DNA from 3 places in the Listeria sp. LM90SB2 genome. Region 2 is predicted to be linked to each of the others. Evidence: predicted binding sites of a transcription regulator. Region 2 holds the regulator's gene; each other region holds the start of a gene.

Region 1 (7,386 bases), 1.0 Mb from region 2:
ACTGCTAACGATATTGTTATTTTATCTGGTAGTGTGCCTCCTTCACTTGGAAATGATTTTTACAATAAAATAATTCAAATTTGCAAAGAAAAAAAAGCTGAATTTATGATTGATACAACTGGTCAAGAACTGCTAGATGCATTACCAAACCACCCGATTCTAATTAAACCAAATCACCACGAACTAGCAGACCTATTTGGCGTGAAACTTGGTAGCGTAGAAGAACTTATCCCATACGGGAAAAAATGTTTAGAATTAGGCGCGCAACATGTAATCGTGTCCATGGCTGGTGACGGAGCGCTTCTATTTACAGGAGAAGATGTTTACTTCGCCGATGCATTAAAAGGGGAACTGAAAAATTCCGTAGGTGCTGGAGACTCAATGATTGCAGGCTTTGTTGGGACTTTTGATAAAACGAGAGATCCCGTTAAAGCTTTTGCTGCAGGAGTTGCAACAGGTGGAGCTACTGCATTTTCAACAGATTTAGCCCAAAAAGAACTAATAGATGAACTATTACCGCAAGTGAAGATAACCAAAATAACAGGGAGGAACTAAAATGAGAATCACTGATTTATTAAGCAAAGATGTTATGATTATGTCATTACAGGCAACGACAAAAGAAGCTGCCATCGATGAAATGATTGCTTCGTTAAAGAGCAACGGGAAAATTAATGATGAGGTGCTGTTTAAAGAAGCTATAATGAACCGTGAAGCACAGAGTTCTACTGGTGTAGGTGAAGGAATTGCAATGCCTCACGCGAAAACAAAAGCAGTAAATGAACCAACTGTTGTTTTTGCTAAGAGTGAAAAAGGATTGGATTATGATGCTTTAGATGGTCAGCCAGCACACTTATTCTTTATGATTGCTGCTCCAGATGGCGCTAATGCAACTCATTTAGAAACTTTAGCAGCTCTTTCTAGATTATTGGTTCATCCAGCGTTTGTGCAATCGTTAAGAGATGCTAAAACTCCAGAGGAAGTAATCAATTTATTCAACAATGAACAAGAAGACGCAGAAGAAACAGTCGTTGCTCCAACCTCAACCAATGAAACTGGTAAATCAGTCGTAGCAGTTACAGCATGTCCAACAGGAATTGCACATACTTATATGGCTGCAGAAAAATTACAAGAAACTGCTAATAAATTAGGTGTACGAATCAAAGTTGAGACAAATGGCTCTAGAGGCGTTGAAAACCGTTTAACAGATAAAGAAATTGCAGAAGCTGATGGAGTTATTATTGCAGCTGACGTACAAGTAGATATGCCTCGTTTTGACGGGAAGCATTTAATTGCTAAACCAGTTGCAGCGGGAATTCATAAACCAGAAGAACTAATTAAAGAAGCAATTTCAGGCAATGCTCCAATTTATAAAGCAGAGGAAGGTAGTCAAGCTACGGAGAGCGCAGACGGACTTTCTATCGGTCAACAAATTTATAAACATTTAATGAGCGGTGTTTCTCACATGTTGCCGTTTGTAATTGGTGGAGGTATCGCTATCGCCATCGCGTTTATGCTTGATCAAATGTTAGGTGTTCCTCAAGATCAACTCGCAAAACTTGGTTCATATAACGAAATCCCAGCACTATTAAAACAAATCGGTGATGTTGCATTCGGCTTCATGCTTCCAGTATTCGCTGGATATATTGCCTACAGTATATCGGATAGACCAGGACTTGTAGCAGGTTTTGTTGCAGGTGGAGTAGCATCTGTTGGTGGTGCAGGCTTCCTTGGAGCACTTGTTGGTGGTTTCCTTGCAGGTTATGCAGTAGAGTTAATTAAACTAGCACTTAAAAAGTTACCAAAAACATTAGACGGTATCAAAGTAGTTTTATTCTATCCAGTTTTATCGGTGTTAATTGTCGGACTTTTAATGTTGCTATTAAATGTACCAATGAGCGCATTGAACACTTGGTTGAATGACTTCTTGAATAGTTTAAGTGGAACGAACGCAGTTATTTTAGGATTACTGTTAGGTGCAATGATGGCAGCGGATTTAGGTGGACCAATTAATAAAGCTGCTTATATATTTGCAACGGGTACACTCGCAGCTAGTGTAGCAACAGGCGGTAGCGCAATCATGGCAGCAACAATGGCTGCTGGCATGGTACCACCACTAGCAACGTTTGTAGCAACTCTTATTTTTAGAAATAAATTTACAGCTCAAGAACGTGATGCAGGCTTAACTAACTCTATTTTGGGTGCTTCATTCATTACTGAAGGAGCTATTCCATTTGCAGCGGCCGATCCACTTCGAATGATTCCGAGTTTTATTGCCGGAAGTGCTATCACAGGTGCGGTAGTAATGTTCTTAAACATTAAAGTATTAGCACCTCACGGAGGAGTTTTTGTTATCTTCCTTGTATCCCAACCTTGGTTCTATATTATTGCAATTATTATTGGAACATTAATCAGCGCAGGATTAATTGGTGTTCTACGTAAGAAACCAACTGTATAAAATATGGAAATCGTCTTTTGAAACTAAAAAGGCGATTTCTTTTTAGTAATTTCTCGAATTATTTCCGAAAAATTGCTATACTGGAAGTGAAGTGAGGTGGGCGTATTGGAATTTGGAGAAAAATTAATTCATTTAAGAAAGAAAAATAGGTTAACACAAAAACAACTGGCTGCGAAAATCGGGACAACTGCATCCACAATAAGCAAGTATGAAAATGATAACCACCGACCGCCAATTTTTATTTTGGCTAAATTAGCAGAAATTCTTGGAACAACAACCGATTTTTTATTAGATGATGTAGCTGGTTTGCGAGAAAAGAATTCGGTAAACGCCTTTCCTTTAATTGGAAATCCGGAACTCGAGAAATGGTATTTAGAATTACCTTATACATACTCAGAGGATGAGTTATTAATGTTAAAACGAATTGCAGATGCGATTGAAAATAAAAAATAATTTTAAGGAGAAGCCAGCTACTATTATGTAACTGGCTTTTATTTGGTTTTAAAGTTACTGCTCAGGATCTTGAGGCTCATTAGGATCTTCGTTATTTGGAAGCATGGTGCTGTAATAACGTCTAGGTTCAGCAGCAAGAGTGGTTGGTGGGAAAAACCTATTCATTGAAGGAAAATTACTCTCCATTATACGCATTTTTTGAGAAAATTTCATATGTAACATGGAGGTTCTAGCAATCTGATTATTAAAAGATGCTAAAGACATATCAATCTCAAAGGTTTCCATATTAGAAAATGTTATTAAAGTGTGGTTAAATCCAATTGCATGATAATCTTTAATATGTTGTGGGAAAATCCAAATACATTCTGTTGAACTAGGTGCTACAGTTGGAAATACATAAGTAGAAGTGACTGGGTCAATGATAATGGGTGGCTTATGGGTAACACCAATTAAATGTTTAGTTCCCTCTTTGCGTCCCTCATAGCTTGATCCGAAAAAGTTACAGCTGGTTTTAATTAGTTCAAACGGGGTAAATTTAGAAGTATAATGGGAATCAACTTCATAAATTTCTGAATAGACTATACTTCCAGATTTTTTTGGAAAAATAATCATTGTGTGCGGGTTTACTTCATAAAACTGAGTACTGATTTGTTCTTTTTTCATTTCATTCAACTCCTCTATGTTTGTATTTATGTCTAAGAAGAAACCTAGAGTTATTGCCTAATAAGCAAAACTTCTAAGTAACGACTAAGCATCAAAGTTAGTTATGAGTTATTTTTTGTCATTATAGCACATGGTAATTTGCAAGTCATTAGATTTTGGTAAAGTTGTATTTTCAAGCTGTTTTCTGTTTTTTCTTAGTATATTACAATTTTTCAAAATTGTAATAAATATGAGTGAAGGAGTGGTAGTCGTGGAAATGCGTGATTTTTCTAATTCGTTGATGAATCAGGTGGGTGTCCTTAAGGGTGAAAAAGAATTAACAAACGTTTTTATCGAATGCTTCCTGACGATGCTCCTAGAAGAGAGAAAATTAGAACAACTTAGAGCTGAAATTGATAAAGCTCTCGATAATAGGAACAAAGCGGAATTTATGAAACTTACAGAAAAAATGAATAAAATTCAACAGGAAATGCTAGCTTTTGACTAGAATATATGAAAAACTAAGATAGTAAGAGCTATCTTAGTTTTTTTGAGCTGTTTTATAAATTTTCAAGCAAAAAATGCTTCGAAAAAAGTTCTGGACAGATTGCTCAAATATGGTAAACTAAATAAAAACATATGTTCGGTGGTGAGGGTATGACACTTCAAATAATTGCAGGTAGATCAGGCACAGGTAAAACAACTTATTTAATGGACGAAGTTAGCGTAAAAATTAAACAAAATTCTAAGACATACATCTTTATTGTTCCGGATCAAATGACGTTTCAAATGGAGACAAGCTTTTTAAACAAAGAAAATTTAGAAGGAATGCTCGGGACTCAAATATTTAGTTTTAGTCGTTTAGCATGGAAAATACTTCAAGAAACGGGTGGGTTATCTAAAACTTTTCTGAGTCAAACTGGAATCGAAATGGTTATTAGAAAAGCTGCACTCGATCAAAGAGACAAACTAAAAATCTTTTCTAGAGCTACGTCTAGAAAAGGTTTCTATGCAGAGTTAGCGAATTTATTTAAAGAAATGAAACAAGAAGAAGTTTCTATAGAAGATATGGTGAAAAGCGCTACTAACCTGTCTACAAGTGTGAACAATAAAATCCACGATATATCAATAATCTATCAAAAGTATGAAGAATTATTGGCAGATAAATTCCTCGAAAATGAAGATTACTTGAGATTACTTGCGGAAAAAATTACAGAAAGTGATTATTTAAATCAGACGGAAATAGTCATTGATGGCTTTACTTCTTTCTCGCAACAAGAGCTGACAGTCATTGGTGCATTAATGCGAAAATGTGATAAAGTAACAGTTTCTTTAGCTTTAAATGTGCCCGAAATCAAGCATGGATTAGATGAATACAGCATGTTTAAAGCAAGTACGGAGGCTTACTATGCTTTATTAGAGCTGGCAAAATTAAATGGTATTAATGTAGAAGAAGATAAGTTTTTCTTAGAGAATAAACGGGCAAAAACAGAATCATTAGCATTTTTAGCAAATGCTTGGGGTCACAATAAATTTATGGCTTTTAAAGAAGAACCTCATAACTTAAGTGTTCATCAAGCGAACAACAGACGTGCTGAAATAGAAGGGGTTGCTCGTGAAATTCGTCAACTCACATTAAATGGATACAGATATCAAGATATGGCTATTTTGACAAGAAATCTCGGAGATTATGACGTTTTATGTGAAACAGTGATGGAGTCATATAATATTCCCATCTTTATTGATAAAAAAAGAGCTATGTCGAAACACCCATTTATTGAGTTTATCCGTTCTAGCTTAGATGCTATTTTGTTTAATTGGAAGTATGAACCAATCTTTCAAGCAGTTAAGACAGAGTTTTTCTTTGGTGTTGCCGAAAAATCAAGTGTTCTTAGACGTAAAGCGGATATTCTAGAGAACTATGTATTAGAAAATGGCATTCAAAATAAATGGAAATGGGAAAAAGAAGGCGATTGGATTTATCGGAAGATTCGTGGGCTATCAACTAATGTGTTACCTCAAACAGATGAAGAAATTCAAACGCAATCAATTATTAATGAAATGAGAAGTCTTATAGTAAACCCACTTTCAACTTTAGAGTTAAATCTAAAGAAAGCAAAAACAGGGATGGAATTTGCTTTAGCTCTTTATCATTTTTTAGAACAAGTAAATGCTGTAGAACGATTGGAATCATGGAGACAAAGAGCAGAGGAGCAGGGTTATCTAGAACTTGCACGTGAGCACGAGCAAGCATGGAGCTCTATTTCGGCGCTTTTGGATGAATTTGTAGAAGTTTTAGGTAAAGAAACTTTAGACTTAAATAGTTTTGTAGAAATTATTGCCACTGGGCTAGATGCCCTTGAATTTTCACTTTTGCCACCTTCCTTAGATCAAGTAGTTTTATCTGATATGGAGAATGCGAAATTACTAGATATGAAAGTGATTTTTGCAATTGGAATGAACGATGGTGTTATGCCGCTTCGCCAAAAGGATAACGGGATTCTTTCGGATCAAGATAGGGATGCCTTGCGTGCTGAGGTTAGTAATTTGAAGCCATCTGCTAAAAATAATATTGGAGAAGAAGATTTATTGGCGTATAAAATAATAAGTTTGCCTAGTGATAAACTATTTCTTAGTTACCCTGCTGCGGATGAAGAAGGTAAAGTGCTAAGTGAATCCAATTATTTAAGGAAAATAAAAGGCCAGTTTAAAAAATTAAGCGAATCGGTTTATTTAACAGACCCAGGTTTATTAAGTGATGCGGAACAAAGTAGTTATATTCGTTCTAAGCAAGCAACATTAGGTTTGTTGACGAGTCAATTACAAATGTACAAACGAGGTTATCCACTATCTAGTGTATGGTGGGATGCCTATAATAGTTATTTTGAAAATGGAAAAGAATCTAGAATGGCTAAACAAGTGTTATCTAGTTTGTATTACGAAAATAAAACAAAACCACTACAAGAAAAAACTGCCAAAAACTTATTTGGAGAAACAATCCATGCGAGTGTCTCGAGAATGGAGAAATTTTTCAGTTGCGAATTTCAACATTTTGCTCAATATGGTTTAAAATTAGAAGAACGAGGTCATTTTCAGCTACAAGCTGTAGATATGGGTGAAATTTTCCATGGAGCAATGGAATGGATTTCAGCAGAATTAAAAAGAAATAATCTGGATTGGGGCAGTTTAACAGACCAAGAATGTAGACAAATGGCGAAATTAGCAATGACTTTCCTAGCACCTAAAATTCAGCATGAGATACTACTTAGCTCCAAAAGAATGGAATATATTCAGTATAAATTGCTTCAAATCATAACGAGGGCAACGACAGTACTAAATGAACAAGCAAAAAGTAGTGCATTTCGTCCAGTCGGCTTAGAAGTTGATTTTGGCTTAAAAGGAGACATTCCGCCATTAAAAATTTCGCTCCAAGCGAATAGTGAACTTCTTTTACAAGGTCGAATTGATAGGATTGATATGGCAGAACAAGAAGATCGGACATTCCTACGCATTATAGATTATAAATCGAGTTCACATGATTTGGCTCTTACGGAAGTTTATTATGGCTTAGCGCTTCAAATGCTGACGTATTTGGATATTGTAGTTACAAATGCACAAAAAATGATTGGCAAAACGGCAGAACCAGCTGGAGTACTATATTTCCATATGCATAATCAATATGTACAAGCGGAGAAAGAGTTAAGTGATGAGGCTATCGCAAAAGAATTACAAAAAAATTCTAAAATGAAAGGATTAATTTTATCTGATCCTGTGGCTGTATCATTGATGGATACGACACTTGAAAAAGGTAAATCATCTAATATTGTTCCAGCAGA
Region 2 (7,386 bases):
AAGCACCAGCCACGTTTGTACCCGATCAACCAGAAAATTTGCTTATATCAGCTTTAGATCAAGAGGCTCCTGATACGATTAAACAGCGAATGATCCAATTAATTGAAAAAAATTGGGCTTTCTTTACACTAGAACTTTCAGAAGAAAAAGGAAAAGAATTAGCGCAAATAAAGCAACAAGCGTGGGTAACGAAACTAGAATATATTGAAAGTAAACAGAGTTACCACTTAGAGGGGTACAAACCGAGAAAGGAGCTAAATAATGAATAATATTCAAGCGATACGAAAAAAGGTGGAAACACAAATTGATGATTTGCAAAATAAAACAGACGAAATTGCTGAATTTAATCAAGCGAAAGTTTTAGATGCGTTTCAAGAGAATAAAGTGAGTGATTTTCATTTTCATCCTTCCACTGGGTATGGTTATGATGATGAAGGTAGAGATACATTAGAACGTGTGTATGCGACTGTATTTAAGACAGAGGCGGCCCTGGTTCGTCCACAAATAATTTCAGGAACCCATGCAATTTCAACCGTATTATTTGGCATCCTTCGCCCGGATGATGAATTACTTTATATTACTGGTCAACCCTATGATACGTTAGAAGAAATTGTAGGAATACGAAAGCAAGGACAGGGCTCTTTAAAAGATTTTCATATTGGTTATAGCTCTGTGCCGCTTCTGGAAAATGGTGATGTAGACTTTCCAAGAATAGCGAAAAAAATGACGCCAAAAACAAAGATGATTGGAATTCAGCGTTCACGAGGTTATGCGGATAGACCTTCTTTTACAATAGAAAAGATTAAAGAAATGATTGTATTTGTAAAAAATATCAATCCGGAAGTAATTGTTTTTGTAGATAACTGTTACGGAGAATTCGTGGAATATCAGGAGCCGCCAGAAGTTGGAGCAGATATTATCGCGGGTTCATTAATCAAAAATCCTGGTGGTGGCTTAGCGAAAACAGGCGGTTATATTGCAGGAAAAGAAGCATTAGTAGATTTATGTGGTTATCGCTTAACTACACCTGGAATTGGCAGAGAAGCAGGTGCATCACTCTATAGTTTATTAGAAATGTATCAAGGTTTCTTTTTAGCTCCTCATGTGACAGCTCAGGCAATTAAAGGAGCACGATTCACAGCCGCCATGCTTGCGGAGTTTGGTGTAGAAGCTGACCCAGTTTGGGATGCGCCAAGAACTGATTTAATTCAAAGCGTTTCCTTCCATAACAAAGAGAAGATGGTTGCATTTGCGCAAGCTATTCAAGCAGCCTCGCCGGTTAATGCGCATGTTTTGCCAATCGGTGCATATATGCCAGGTTATGAAGATGACGTGATAATGGCAGCTGGGACATTTATACAAGGCGCTAGTTTGGAACTAACAGCAGATGGACCTATTAGAGAACCTTATCAACTCTATGTTCAAGGCGGTTTGACCTATGAACACATCAAAATTGCAGTTACTCGAGCAATCCAAAAAATAGTATAAAAAAGTAACATTTATTTGCAAAAAAATATTTTTAATTTTTACCGCGATGGTTTTAATCGCGGTTTTTTTATGCGGAATACATTGGTATACAACGCTTTAACGATAATGTTAGATTATCTTACATAAATTTGACAAAACATCTGACGTACATTATAATGCTACTATCATCAAAAAATAATTATGTTTTGAGGGGGAATTGTCGTGAGTGAAAAGGAAATCCGGAGATCGATGCCGCTGTTTCCAATTGGGCCTGTGATGAAGCTAACTGATCTCACCGCTAGACAAATTCGCTACTATGAAGACCAAGGATTAATCCATCCGGCACGAAATCAAGGAAATCACCGTTTGTATTCACTTCAAGACATTGATGTTTTGCTAGAGATAAAAGATTATTTGAATGATGGTCTGAATATTGCGGGAATTAAGAAAATGTATCAAATGCAGCAAAAAGAATCTAAAGAACCTTTGACAGACGATGATGTGCGCAAAATACTTAGAAAAGAAATGCAACAAGCTGGTCGCTTTGTAAAGCAAGATGCGACAGGGAAACAACAATTACCAAGGTTTTAAAAAGACAAGAAGAGGTATTTACTTTATTTAGAAGTTAATATAATTAGATTATTTAGGAGGAATTTAGATTATGGCAAAATATACAAAAGAAGACATTTTCCGCTTCGCAGATGAACAAAATGTAAAATTTATTCGTTTACAGTTCACGGATATCCTCGGGATTATTAAGAATGTGGAAATTCCTGTTAGCCAACTAAAGAAAGCACTAGATAACAAAATCATGTTTGATGGTTCCTCCATTGAAGGCTTTGTACGAATTGAAGAGTCTGATATGTATTTATTCCCAGACTTAGACACTTGGGTTGTGTTCCCTTGGACAGCTGAAAAAGGAAAAGTTGCAAGAATGATTTGTGATATTTATAATCCTGACATGACTCCTTTTGCTGGAGACCCACGTGCTAACTTAAAACGTGTACTTAAAGAAATGGAAGAACTAGGTTTCACAGAGTTCAACTTAGGACCTGAGCCAGAATTTTTCCTATTCAAATTAGATGAAAATCGTCGTCCGACACTTGAACTAAATGATAGTGGTGGTTACTTCGATTTAGCACCAACCGACTTAGGTGAAAACTGTCGTCGCGATATTGTGCTTGAATTAGAAGAAATGGGCTTTGAAATCGAAGCGTCTCACCATGAAGTGGCACCAGGACAACACGAAATTGACTTTAAATATGAAGACGCCGTTACAGCGTGTGATAGCATCCAAACATTTAAATTAGTCGTAAAAACAATTGCTCGTAAACATGGTTTACACGCAACATTCATGCCGAAGCCGCTCTTTGGTGTAAATGGTTCTGGAATGCATTTCAATATGTCACTATTTAATGAAAAAGGAAATGCTTTCTTCGATGAAAGCGGAGAACTAGAATTGAGCCAAACAGCTTATCATTTCTTAGCAGGGATGTTAAAACATGCCCGTGGCTATACAGCTGTTACAAATCCAACCATTAACTCATTCAAACGATTGGTTCCAGGATATGAAGCACCATGTTACATTGCGTGGTCAGGTAAAAATCGTAGCCCGCTTGTTCGTGTTCCAAGTTCTCGTGGACTAAGCACTCGTCTTGAATTACGTAGCGTCGATCCATCTGCTAATCCATATTTAGCAATGGCGGTACTACTTAAAGCTGGTTTATCTGGAATTAAAGATGAATTAACTCCTCCGGCACCAGTTGATCGTAACATTTACGGCATGAACGAAGAAGAACGTGAAGCAACTGGCATTTATGATCTACCAGAAAGCTTGGGCCACGCCTTAATCGAACTTGAAAAAGACGATATTATCAAAGCTGGTTTAGGTGAGCACATTTTCGAACACTTTATTGAAGCAAAAACAATTGAGTGTGATATGTTCCGCACAGCAGTTCACCCTTGGGAACGCGAACAATATCTTGAAATTTATTAATAGTCAAAAGCACGTTTCCTATAGATGGAAACGTGCTTTTTTATTGGAAAATCGGTTTCAAATGTTTGATGTTTGGCAAATAGAGGCATATATTTAAAAATGTGCTAGTGAAAGGGAGGTTTTCATTAGAGAAAGGGGAAGAAATGCAGATTACTTTAGCTATTTTAGTATTTGCCTTCACATTATTTTTTGTGATTTGGCAACCAAGAAAATTATCAATCGGATGGTCAGCTTGCGGAGGTGCGCTAATTGCCATATTACTTGGCGTCGTCACTTTATCAGATGTCGCAACAGTTACTGGAATTGTTTGGAATGCGACGCTCGCTTTTATTGCTATTATAATTATTTCATTGATTTTAGATAAAATTGGCTTTTTTGAGTGGGCGGCTTTACATATGGCGCGATTAGCAAGAGGTAATGGGTTATTAATGTTTATTCTTATTTCTATTTTGGGAGCTTTCGTTGCTGCGTTGTTTGCTAATGACGGGGCGGCGCTAATTTTGACACCAATTGTTCTAGCGATGGTGCGAGCGCTGAATTTTGATGAGAAAAAGGTATTTCCATTTATTATTGCTAGCGGTTTTATAGCAGATACGACGTCCTTGCCGCTCGTAGTTAGTAATTTAGTCAATATAGTTTCGGCTGATTTTTTCGGCATTAGTTTTTCGCAGTATGCGCTTATTATGTGGATTCCAACGCTTTTCTCTTTAGTTGCGAGTATTTTAATCTTATATTTTTATTTTCGGAAAGCATTACCTAAAAAATATGATACGCGAGTGATTCGAGAGCCGGCTTCTGCAATTAAAGATAAAAAGATGTTTCGTGTTTCTTGGGGAATACTTATCATCCTTGTAGCAGGCTATTTTTTGAGTAGTTTTTTAGATATTCCAGTGTCATTTATTGCCTTGCTAGTTGCTGTTATCTTTTTGTTAGTCAGTGCAAAAAGTCATGCGGTCTCGACAAAAGCTATTTTAAAAGGAGCACCTTGGAATATTGTGTTTTTCTCGGTTGGTATGTATGTAGTTGTATATGGTTTGCAAAATGTCGGTATCACAAAATTATTATCAGAAGCAATTACATATGTTGCGCACTTTGGTTTATTTGCGGGAACAGTTGGAATGGGATTTATTGCTGCAATACTGTCTTCTGTCATGAATAATTTGCCAACAGTAATGATAAATGCACTTGCAATCGATCATACGTCATTTACAGGCGTGATGAAAGAAGCGTTAGTCTATGCAAATGTCATTGGTTCTGATTTAGGTCCGAAAATAACACCAATTGGCTCGCTAGCAACTTTACTTTGGCTACATGTTCTAGCGCAGAAAGGGATAAAGATAAGCTGGGGCTCTTATTTCAAAATTGGCATTGTGATTACTATTCCAGTTTTATTCATAACGCTCGTCGGACTATATTTTTCACTGCTTATTTGGAATTAAAACCCCCTGTACCAGAATGTACAGGGGGTTTTATTATGCCTTCTTATAAAGAACATGGGGCTTTAGTGGATCGCCATTTACTAAAGCGGGATGTTCAAAAGTAGCTATTTTTGTTAAATGGATTTTTTTCATGACATTTTCTGAAGGTTTATTGAGTGCGGCGGTAAAACTGTATATTTCGTTAATAGTGTTGATTTCTTCAGCAAGTGCTAACGCGCCAAGTGCGGCTTCGGTGGCATAGCCTTGGTTCCAAGCGCTATGTTTTAATCGCCAACCTATCTCCGTGCATGGAGTGAATGTAGCTTCAAAAGTAGCCTCATGAAATCCAGTAAAACCGATGAATTCGCCAGTCGATTTAACTTCAATAGCAAAGAGACCATATCCAAGTGACTTTAATTCTTCTTGAATCCTATCAAGAAATGCATTACTTTCGTTTTGAGTTAATCTGGCTGGGAAGTATTTCATTACTTGCTCATCTGCATTCATTTGACTAAAAGGAAGATAATCGTTTGTTAAATAATCTCTTGCAATAAGCCGTTCAGTTTCAAAATAAATCATGTTCTCAACCACCTGTTCAAACGAATAAAATTAGCGAATATCTCGATAAAGTCCGATTACTTTTCCTAGAATTGTTACGTTGTTTAAAAGGATAGGCTCCAAAGCATCGTTTTCGGGTTGTAATCTAAAATGATTAGCTTCTTTGTAGAATCGTTTACATGTAGCTTCATTTTCATCTGTCATCGCTACAACGATTTCGCCATTGATTGCAGAACTTTGTTGTCTAACGATTACTTTATCACCATCAAGGATTCCGGCATTAATCATACTTTCGCCGTCGATTTCTAACATGAAGACATTGGTTTCGCCAGCTGCCATGTATTCTGGTAGTGGGAAATATTCATCAATGTTCTCAATTGCAGTGATGGGCATTCCAGCAGTTACTTTCCCGATAATAGGAATATTTACAACATTGGGTGTCTCTGCTTCGTCTTCTAAAGATAATATTTCAATCGCACGAGGCTTTGTTGGGTCCCGTCTAATTAAGCCTTTACCTTCAAGGCGAGCAAGATGTCCATGAACAGTAGAGCTGGAAGCAAGGCCAACTGCTTCACCAATTTCGCGGACGGAAGGTGGATAACCTTTTTCTTTTACTTCTGATTTTATAAATTCATATATATCTTGTTGGCGTTTAGATATTTTCATGGTTTCACCTCATTGATTTAATGGTTATTTTATAATTCAAGTATAGCAAAAGAAAAACCAATATGCAAACAAAGGTTCGTTTTTTTATTGACATACACGAACGGCTGTTCTATAATATAGAAAAGCGAACATACATTCTTTTTGGAGGGATTATTAATGACTATGAAATTAATTTGGGATAAATTTTATGTTTCTATTATATTTGTACTTACTTGCATCGTACTAGGAATCATTTTAATGTGTACTGTAGTTGGCGGGGGAAACGACTATTCAGAAGTGAACGTAAGTGAAGGGGATTCTTTATGGGCATTAGCAGATCAATATGCAGGGAAAAGTGATATGGCAAAAGCAGATTTTGTTAGCTGGGTAGAAAAAGAAAATAATTTAGCTGACGGTCATGTGGAAGCAGGAGAATCAGTAGTTATTCCTGTACACAAAACAAAATTAATAAAGAGTGATAGTACGATTCAACTAGCAAACCAGTAAGGTCGATTTAGTGGCCGTTTATGATATAATATTAGAGAGTAGCGATTATGCTGCTTTCTTATTTTTATTCTATAGAAGAAAAGGAGAATAACGATGCTAGAAAAAGCTAAAATAGATCGTATTAATGAGCTTTCTAAAAAGAAAAAAGCCGGAACATTAACTGCTACAGAAAAAGTGGAGCAAGATAAATTAAGAAAAGAATACATCAAGTCTTTTCGTACGCATATGAAGGGGACAATAGAAAATACAACGATAATCGACCCAAATGGAACAGATGTAACGCCGCATAAAGTGAAACAACTTAGAAAAAATAAGCACTAATAATTAGTACCAAATAAACATTAATGAGCAAATGAACAAAAATACCAATCAATTAAGCAATTTAAAGCAATTATTAGTTGTGTTAATTGCTTTTTAGGCTTATTATTAAAAGTAGTTAAAATTATATTGAAGAGAGGATGTTTCATTTGTTCGATAACACAGATAGTTTAGCAGTGAATACAATTCGTACATTATCAATGGACGCAATTCAAAAAGCAAATTCTGGTCATCCAGGATTACCAATGGGAGCAGCACCAATGGCTTACGCACTTTGGTCGCGTGTATTAAATACTAACCCTAAGAATTCACATTGGTTTAACCGAGATCGTTTTGTACTTTCTGCTGGACACGGCTCAATGCTTTTATATAGTTTATTACACTTAAGTGGATTCAAATTAGAATTAGAAGATCTTAAAAATTTCCGTCAATGGGAAAGTAAAACTCCTGGTCACCCAGAATATCGTTATACAGATG
Region 3 (7,386 bases), 1.1 Mb from region 2:
CAATCACACATTTTCAAATTCATTCATATTATACCATGTATATCGCCATAATCCTTCACAATTATTCATTCAGCGTTTTTCTTATGCAGTTCTAATTTTTAGCAGTATACTTGGTTAGAAGATAATTTTCATTTTAGGAGGAGTTATTCATGCATACAGAATTAACATTTGAGCAATTAGAAAGTTTTTCTCGAAAATGGCGTGAAAATCCAGATAAATTGGTATTTCAAGCTAGTATTATCAAGAATGGGATTAAAGCAGCAACTGAGAATCCTGCATCAAAAGTTAGCATTCAACCTGTCTTTTCCCACGAAGTTGCTACAGATAAAGTTTCTAATCAACAACAAAGTGGAAGATGCTGGATGTTTGCAGCATTAAATACGTTTCGCCATAAATTAAACGGAACGCTTGGTTTGAAGGATTTTGAGTTATCACAGAATTATACTAATTTTTGGGACAAACTTGAGAAAGCAAATTACTTTTTAGAGAATATAATTGAAACAGCAAGTGAGGATGAAGATAGTCGATTAGTTTCGTGGTTGCTTGATACACCCCAACAAGATGGTGGGCAGTGGGATATGTTAGTTTCAATTATTGAAAAATATGGAGTCGTTCCAAAGTCAGCTATGCCTGAAACGTTTCAAAGTAGTAAGTCTGCTGATTTAAACCATCTATTAAATGAAAGACTTCGTACGGATGCGGTTATTTTGAGAAATGCTATTGCTGAGAAGAAAGATACTGCAGATTTGAAAGAAGAAATGCTTGCTGAGGTCTATCAACTCTTAGTTATGACTCTAGGCGAACCACCTAAAGTATTCGATTTTGAGTATCGAAATAAAGACAATGAATTTAAACAAGAATTACAAATTACACCTAAAGATTTTTATGAACGCTATGTAGATATGGATTTGAAAGATTATATTCCACTTATTAATGCACCGACCAAAGATAAACCTTTTAATCAAGCTTTTACAGTGGAATATTTAGGCAACATTGTAAATGGTACACCTATTAAGTATTTGAATGTAGAAATGGATGTCTTGAAAAAAGCTGCTGCTGATCAGATTAAAGATGGGGAAACAGTTTGGTTTGGATGTGATGTTGGACAACTTTCAGAACGGAATACCGGTATTATGGATACGGATATTTTCTTGCTTAATCAGACTTTTGGCTTTAAAACTGCGATGACTAAAGCTGAACGCCTGGATTATAAACACAGTATGCTTACACATGCGATGGTATTAACTGGAGTGAACATTGCTAATGGAGAAGTAAATCGCTGGAAAGTGGAAAATAGTTGGGGAGAAAAAATTGGTAATAATGGTTATTTTGTTGCTAGCGATGCTTGGATGGATGAGTTTACATTCCAAGTAGTGGTGCATAAAAAATATCTATCTAAGGAATTAATTGAATCCTTTAACCAAAAGCCAATTGTGTTAAAACCTTGGGATCCAATGGGTTCGCTCGCACTTTAAAATGCGAATTCGGAAATGATTTTTATTCCATTCATTTGAAAAAGAGCTGCTGCTATGCCGGTACCATCTTTTATTTTTCCTGAGAAGGTACCGTCGTAAATAGCACAGCTACCACAAGATGGACTTTTTTCCTTCATGATTATTTGCGTAATACCGAGTTCTTGCATTTTAATTAGAGTAAGTCTCGCTCCGTTCTTATATTCTTCTGTCACATCTGTTCCTTTTTTATCAATGACTTTTGCATGTCCTAACCAGACATCTTTGCCATCACCACCTATTATTTCTGCTGGATTTCTTGGTGTAGGCAGTCCGCCGGTAACTTCTGGACAAAAAGGAATCGCTTCTCCTCTTTCTACCATTTGTTTTATTTTGGTTATTTCTTTATCTTTCCCGTCATATCTACAGGCAATTCCGGCTAGGCAAGCACTTACTGCAATCATTTTATTTTCCTCCTTTATATTCGCATTTATTTTAACATAAAAAAGCTGCCCCCAACTTATAGGCGACAGCTCTGAGATTATTAGATATTTTGGTATGCTACGGCGATTTGCGTACCGATTAAAGCATTGTGTTTTACAAGCTCGATATTTGCTTCGAGGCTCTTACCATCTGTTAGTTCTTTTACTTTACCAAGTAGGAATGGTGTAACGTCTTTCCCGTGAATGTGATTTTCTTCAGCTTCTTTAAGCGCTGTTTGGATTACATCGTTAATTACTTTTTCGTCCATAGCGAATTCTTCTGGGATTGGGTTAGTAATTACTGCGCCACCTTCGATTTGAAGATCCCATTTCGCTTTAAGCGATTCTGCGATAACTTCTGGAGCATCTGCACGCAATGTTAATTCTACATCGCTTGAACGCGTGTAAAATGCTGGTAATACGTCGGTTTGGTAACCAATAACTGGAACCCCTTTTGTTTCTAAGTATTCCATTGTTAAGTTTAGGTCTAGGATTGATTTAGCTCCTGCGCAAACGACAGCAACATTTGTTTTCGCTAATTCTTCTAAGTCAGCTGAAACGTCCATTGTTGTTTCGGCACCACGGTGAACGCCGCCAATCCCACCAGTTACGAAGATGCCGATTTCTGCGAGTTCAGCACAAATCATTGTTGCTGCTACAGTTGTTGCGCCAAGTTGTTTTGTTGCAATAAGGTAACCGATATCACGACGAGAAACTTTTGCCACATTGCTACTTTTAGCGAATAGTTCTAGTTCTTCATCAGAAAGACCAATTTTAATTTTTCCGTCGATTAAAGCGATTGTCGCTGGTACGGCACCGTTATCGCGAATAATTTGTTCTACGTCACGTGCCATTTCAACATTTTGCGGATAAGGCATGCCGTGAGAGATAATTGTAGATTCTAGCGCAACGATTGCTTTTCCTTCTGCTTTTGCTTGTTTTACTTCTTCGGATAATGATAAATAATTTTTCATTTGAATTCCTCCACGTCTTTTTGTAGTTGGGATGTCGATAAATTTTGGCGAACGGTATACTCAGATTCGAGTGTTCGCGCGGCATTTACGCTCCCTGCTCTTAAAATTTCTTTCAATGCTTTTCCTTCTAACCATGCGTAGATAACCGCGGAGCAAAATGCATCTCCCGCTCCTGTCACGTCTACAATATTTTCAATTACAATTGCTGGTTCAAAAATAGTACCTTCACCTTTGTTTGCTGCAACTGCGCCTTTACTGCCATTTGTAACGATGACATTTTTTACGCCTAGATCTAACCATTTTTGTGCAGCTAAGCGCCAGTCTTCGTCATTTTTGATAGTCATTCCTAGGTGCGTTTCTGATTCGTCTCGGTTGCAAATTAGCCAAGTTACATGATCAAGTCTTTCTGGTAAATGAGACATTTTGGGTGAAGACACAGGAACGAGTACTAATGGAATTGAATTAATTTCAGCAAAGCTGCCAAGATATTCTAGTGTTTCTTTCGGACAGTTTAAATCTGCAATGATTGCGCTCGCCTGACTCAGCAAGCCTTCATTTTTTGCGAGTACATCTGGAGTTAAGTGATCATATGCATCCATGTCCGCTAGTGCAACGAGTAAATCTCCATTGTTTTCGAGCACTGCTGTATAAGAACCAGTTGCGATGCTTGGGAATGCTGTGACGTAATCTAAGTTCATATATGTATTACTAGCATTTTTGACAGCTTCCCAGTCAGAGTCTGTTCCACAAGCAGTGAGTAATATAACTTCTTTTCCAAGGCGTCCAAGGTTTTCGCCTACGTTTCTAGCAACCCCGCCAGCACTTTGTGTTGAGCGCACTGGGTTTGATGTGGCTAGTTGGGCCTTGTCTTTAATATAAAACTTCCGATCGACGTTAGCTCCACCTATACAAACGATTTGTTTGGCTTCATTTAAAATATAAGCTTTTCCTAAAATGCGACCTTTCTTAATAAGGCCGGAAATAAGGTTTGCGACTGTCGGTCTTGATAAATCAAGTATGTCAGCAAGTTCTTGTTGAGAAATGTAAGGATTTTTACGGATGGAATTGAAAATTATCTCTTCCTTTTCGTTCATTTTCGCTTTATTATTCTCCACGATATAATGCACCTCCATTCCAAACTTTTGTTTTATTTTCAAACACATGTTTATTATATATGTAAATGCTTTCTTTTGCAAACTAAAAAACGAAAATCCGCTTCTTTTTAGGAAGGAAATTTTCGTTTAGGTTCATTTATTTTGAAGAATAGCCAGTTCACTTTCAGTTAAAGGGCGGTATTCGCCGAGTCCAAGTGACTCGTCTAATTGTAAATTCCCCATCGAAATTCGTTTTAAATAGCTGACTTTCTTACCACGTGCGGCGAACATTCTTTTTACTTGATGGAATTTCCCTTCTTGGATAGTGACGTTTATTTCGTTTGGTGTAATAATTTCTAAACGTGCTGGTTTGCAAGTGTATCCATCGTCGAGTTCAATTCCAGCTGCAAAAGCTTCTACATCAGCTAGAGTAACATCACCATCAATTTTAGCGTAGTATGTTTTATCTATATGTTTTTTAGGTGAGAGCAAATTGTGCGCGAGTGTGCCATCGTTCGTTATAATTAGCAAGCCTTCTGTATCTTTGTCTAAGCGGCCGACTGGGAATGGATCAGTGAGCGTGTCTTCTTGCGCAAGCAAATCGATGACGGTTTCTGACACATTATCCTCGGTTGCGCTCACGACATTTTGTGGTTTATGTAGCATAAAATAGACGAATTCTTGGTAAACGACTGGTGTTCCATGGACAGTTACTTGGTCTTTATCAGGGTTTACTTGGGTTTTGCTATCTTTCTGAATCGTGCCATTGACGACAACTGCCCCAGATTTAAGCAAAGGTTTCACTTCTTTTCGACTCCCGAAACCTGTATGGGACAATAATTTATCTAAGCGCATGGTTTCGCTCCTTTTTTTCTTTTATTGTAACAAAAAAACGAAGCTTCCTCAAAGGTGCTCCGTTTTCTTTCTATTATATAGTTTCAACAACTTGTTTATTTTGAGGTATTGTTAAGCCGAGGTTGCCTCTTAATGTCGTAGCTGGATATTCATTTCGGTATAAACCTCGACTTTGCAGAAGAGGAATAACTTGTTCCACAAAAGTTTCAAACGTTCCAGGAATATCAGAAGCAATAATAAAACCATCTGCAGCATCATTTTGGAACCAAACATCGATTAAATCGGCTACTTGTTCTTTTGTTCCTATAAAAGGTGTTTTTGGCGTTGCTGCTTCTGTTGCCACTTGACGAAGGGTTAGGTGCCGTTCTTTCGCTTCTTTTTTGATTCGGTCTGTTGTGCTTTGAAAGGCATTTTTGCCAATATCACCAAGGTCTGGGAATGGAGCATCCAAATCAAATTGACTTAAATCATAGTCGTCGAAGTAACGTGCTAGGTAAGTTACCGCATTTTCTATTGGAATTAGACTAGCAAATTCAGTATATTTGGCTTCTGCTTCTTCCAACGTGTCCGCTACAATTGGGCTAATTCCTGGGAAAATTCGGACTTCATCTGCATTTCTACCAGCCTTTTCAGCGCGGGCTTTCACATCTTGATAGAATTCAATGGCTTCTTCTAAGGAATCAGAATGAGTGAAAATGGCTTCCGCGTTTTGAGCAGCGAAATCGCGCCCCGTACTAGACGCGCCTGCCTGGAAAACAACTGGTTCTCCTTGCTTCGAGCGGCCGATATTTAACGGCCCTTCGACTTGGAAATACTCTCCTTGATGATTTAAACGATGTAATTTTTCAGGATTAAAGAATTCACCGGTTTCTTTATTATAAGTGAACGCATCCTCTTCCCAAGAACTCCAGAGTCCGCGAACCACTTTTAAATGTTCTGCTGCAATGGTGTAGCGATCGCTGTGGGTTGGGAGATTTTTCTTGCTATGATTTCGCGCGGCGCCTTCTTGCGGAGAAGTGACTAGATTCCAACCCGCTCGGCCGCCGCTAATGTGATCAAGCGAAGAGAGCTGTCTTGCGAGTGTAAATGGTTCTGTAAAAGAAGTCGAGAAAGTTCCGACAAGTCCGATGTTTTCCGTAGACTCAGCTAATGCCGATAAAATCGTAATTGGTTCAAAACGATTAAGAAAATGCGGAATCGATTTTTCGGAAATAAAAAGGCCGTCTGCAATAAATACAAAACTAAATAACCCTTGTTCGGCAATTTTGGCGCGTGTCTTATAAAAATCTAAATCCGTACTTGCTGCGGGGTTGATGTCCGGATGTCGCCAACCATCTGTTGTTCCGCCAACACCGTGAATAATTGCACCAAACTGAATTGTTTCTTTTCTAGTCATTTTACTTCCTCCTTTTCAAACAATGCTTTTTCCAAATGTTCCAATCCGATTTCTGTAACTGCTTGGTAGGTCCCTTTTTCAATATCGCCGATTTCTACGACTGGGACATAACGAATGCCGTATTTCGCTTGCAGTACTTCTCGCAAATAATCATGGTCGGTGACGTCGATATCTTGGAAGACAATTTTTTGCTCAGTTAAATAATCTTTCACATCTTTACAATAATGACATCCTACTTTACTCCAAACAACGACGTTAGCCATGGACAACTTCCTCCTTTATCGATTCACTTAATAATTGGTACGAGTATCGCTTGATTTCCGTAGATTTAACTGGTGTTAAAACAACAAAATCTTGGATATTATATTCTTTTGAAAGGCGTTTAATCTCTGCTCCGACTTCTTGTTTGGTTCCTGTTATTGCACCAATTCTTTGGGTAATAAACCGGTATGTTTGGTTGATATCTTTTACGTAGGATTCCGCTTGTTCGCGCGATCCGACATTAACTCTACGTCCGTCCGCAAGCTCGACTTTGATTGACTCTCGCTCTGGAATATGTCGGTCTGCTGCGATTTTAGTCTCAGCTACTACAACAATTGGTGCTAGTTGGAAACTAGCTTTTGTGTTTATTCGGTACTGTTCAAATAGCTCGCGTGCTTCTTTTAAAACTGCTTCTTCTCCATTTATAAAATAAGCAAACACAAAGGAAATACCTAGTTTGGCAGCTTGTTTCGCGCTAGCTGCACTTCCTCCAAGCAAAAATATCTCTGGTTTGTTTTCTGGAAGTGGTTTTGCTGCAATAGCAACCTCTGAATGATGGGTTACAAAATCGACTAGTTCTTTCAATTTGGCATCAAAGGTTCGCGTAGGTTTTACGAAGTCTTTTTGAAGGGCATCGGTTGCTGGTTGAAATCCGCCTGGCGCTTTTCCGACGCCAAGTGACATCCGACCCGGCGCTAAGTTTTCAAGCACATGAAATTGTTCAGCGACTTTATATGGACTATAATGTTGTAGCATTATTCCGCCAGATGCAAGCTTGATTGTGCTCGTTTTTGCAGCAATATACCCTAAAAGAACTTCCGGAGCTGCACCAGCTATTTCGTCTGAATTATGATGCTCGGCAACCCAGAAACG

What was found. Region 2 encodes LexA, which represses DNA repair genes until DNA is damaged. Its sites were predicted from a motif close to CGAACATATGTTCG; they were not measured.
Region 1: the regulator LexA is predicted to act here: its motif matches at 4,183-4,196, upstream of addB (helicase-exonuclease AddAB subunit AddB).
Region 3: the regulator LexA is predicted to act here: its motif matches at 4,043-4,056, upstream of GL301_RS11700 (carbohydrate kinase).

What each region holds. Positions count from the first base shown of each region.
Region 1 covers NZ_CP046449.1:2,368,557-2,375,942, reverse strand. Annotated here, with positions in the region: gene pfkB (1-phosphofructokinase) at 1-555, shown strand, start outside; gene GL301_RS11670 (PTS fructose transporter subunit IIABC) at 557-2,455, shown strand; gene GL301_RS11665 (helix-turn-helix domain-containing protein) at 2,561-2,908, shown strand; gene GL301_RS11660 (competence protein ComK) at 2,963-3,571, opposite strand; gene GL301_RS11655 (IDEAL domain-containing protein) at 3,702-4,058, shown strand; gene addB (helicase-exonuclease AddAB subunit AddB) at 4,208-7,386, shown strand, end outside.
Region 2 covers NZ_CP046449.1:1,322,288-1,329,673, forward strand. Annotated here, with positions in the region: gene hflX (GTPase HflX) at 1-269, shown strand, start outside; gene GL301_RS06595 (methionine gamma-lyase family protein) at 262-1,488, shown strand; gene GL301_RS06600 (MerR family transcriptional regulator) at 1,690-2,058, shown strand; gene glnA (type I glutamate--ammonia ligase) at 2,129-3,463, shown strand; gene GL301_RS06610 (arsenic transporter) at 3,607-4,902, shown strand; gene GL301_RS06615 (GNAT family N-acetyltransferase) at 4,936-5,460, opposite strand; gene lexA (transcriptional repressor LexA) at 5,491-6,105, opposite strand; gene yneA (cell division suppressor protein YneA) at 6,262-6,591, shown strand; gene GL301_RS06630 (DUF896 domain-containing protein) at 6,685-6,912, shown strand; gene tkt (transketolase) at 7,059-7,386, shown strand, end outside.
Region 3 covers NZ_CP046449.1:2,377,129-2,384,514, forward strand. Annotated here, with positions in the region: gene pepC (aminopeptidase C) at 150-1,475, shown strand; gene GL301_RS11690 (2-thiouracil desulfurase family protein) at 1,472-1,915, opposite strand; gene GL301_RS11695 (pseudouridine-5'-phosphate glycosidase) at 1,996-2,907, opposite strand; gene GL301_RS11700 (carbohydrate kinase) at 2,904-4,022, opposite strand; gene GL301_RS11705 (pseudouridine synthase) at 4,155-4,856, opposite strand; gene GL301_RS11710 (LLM class flavin-dependent oxidoreductase) at 4,930-6,252, opposite strand; gene GL301_RS11715 (glutaredoxin family protein) at 6,249-6,515, opposite strand; gene GL301_RS11720 (LLM class flavin-dependent oxidoreductase) at 6,508-7,386, opposite strand, start outside.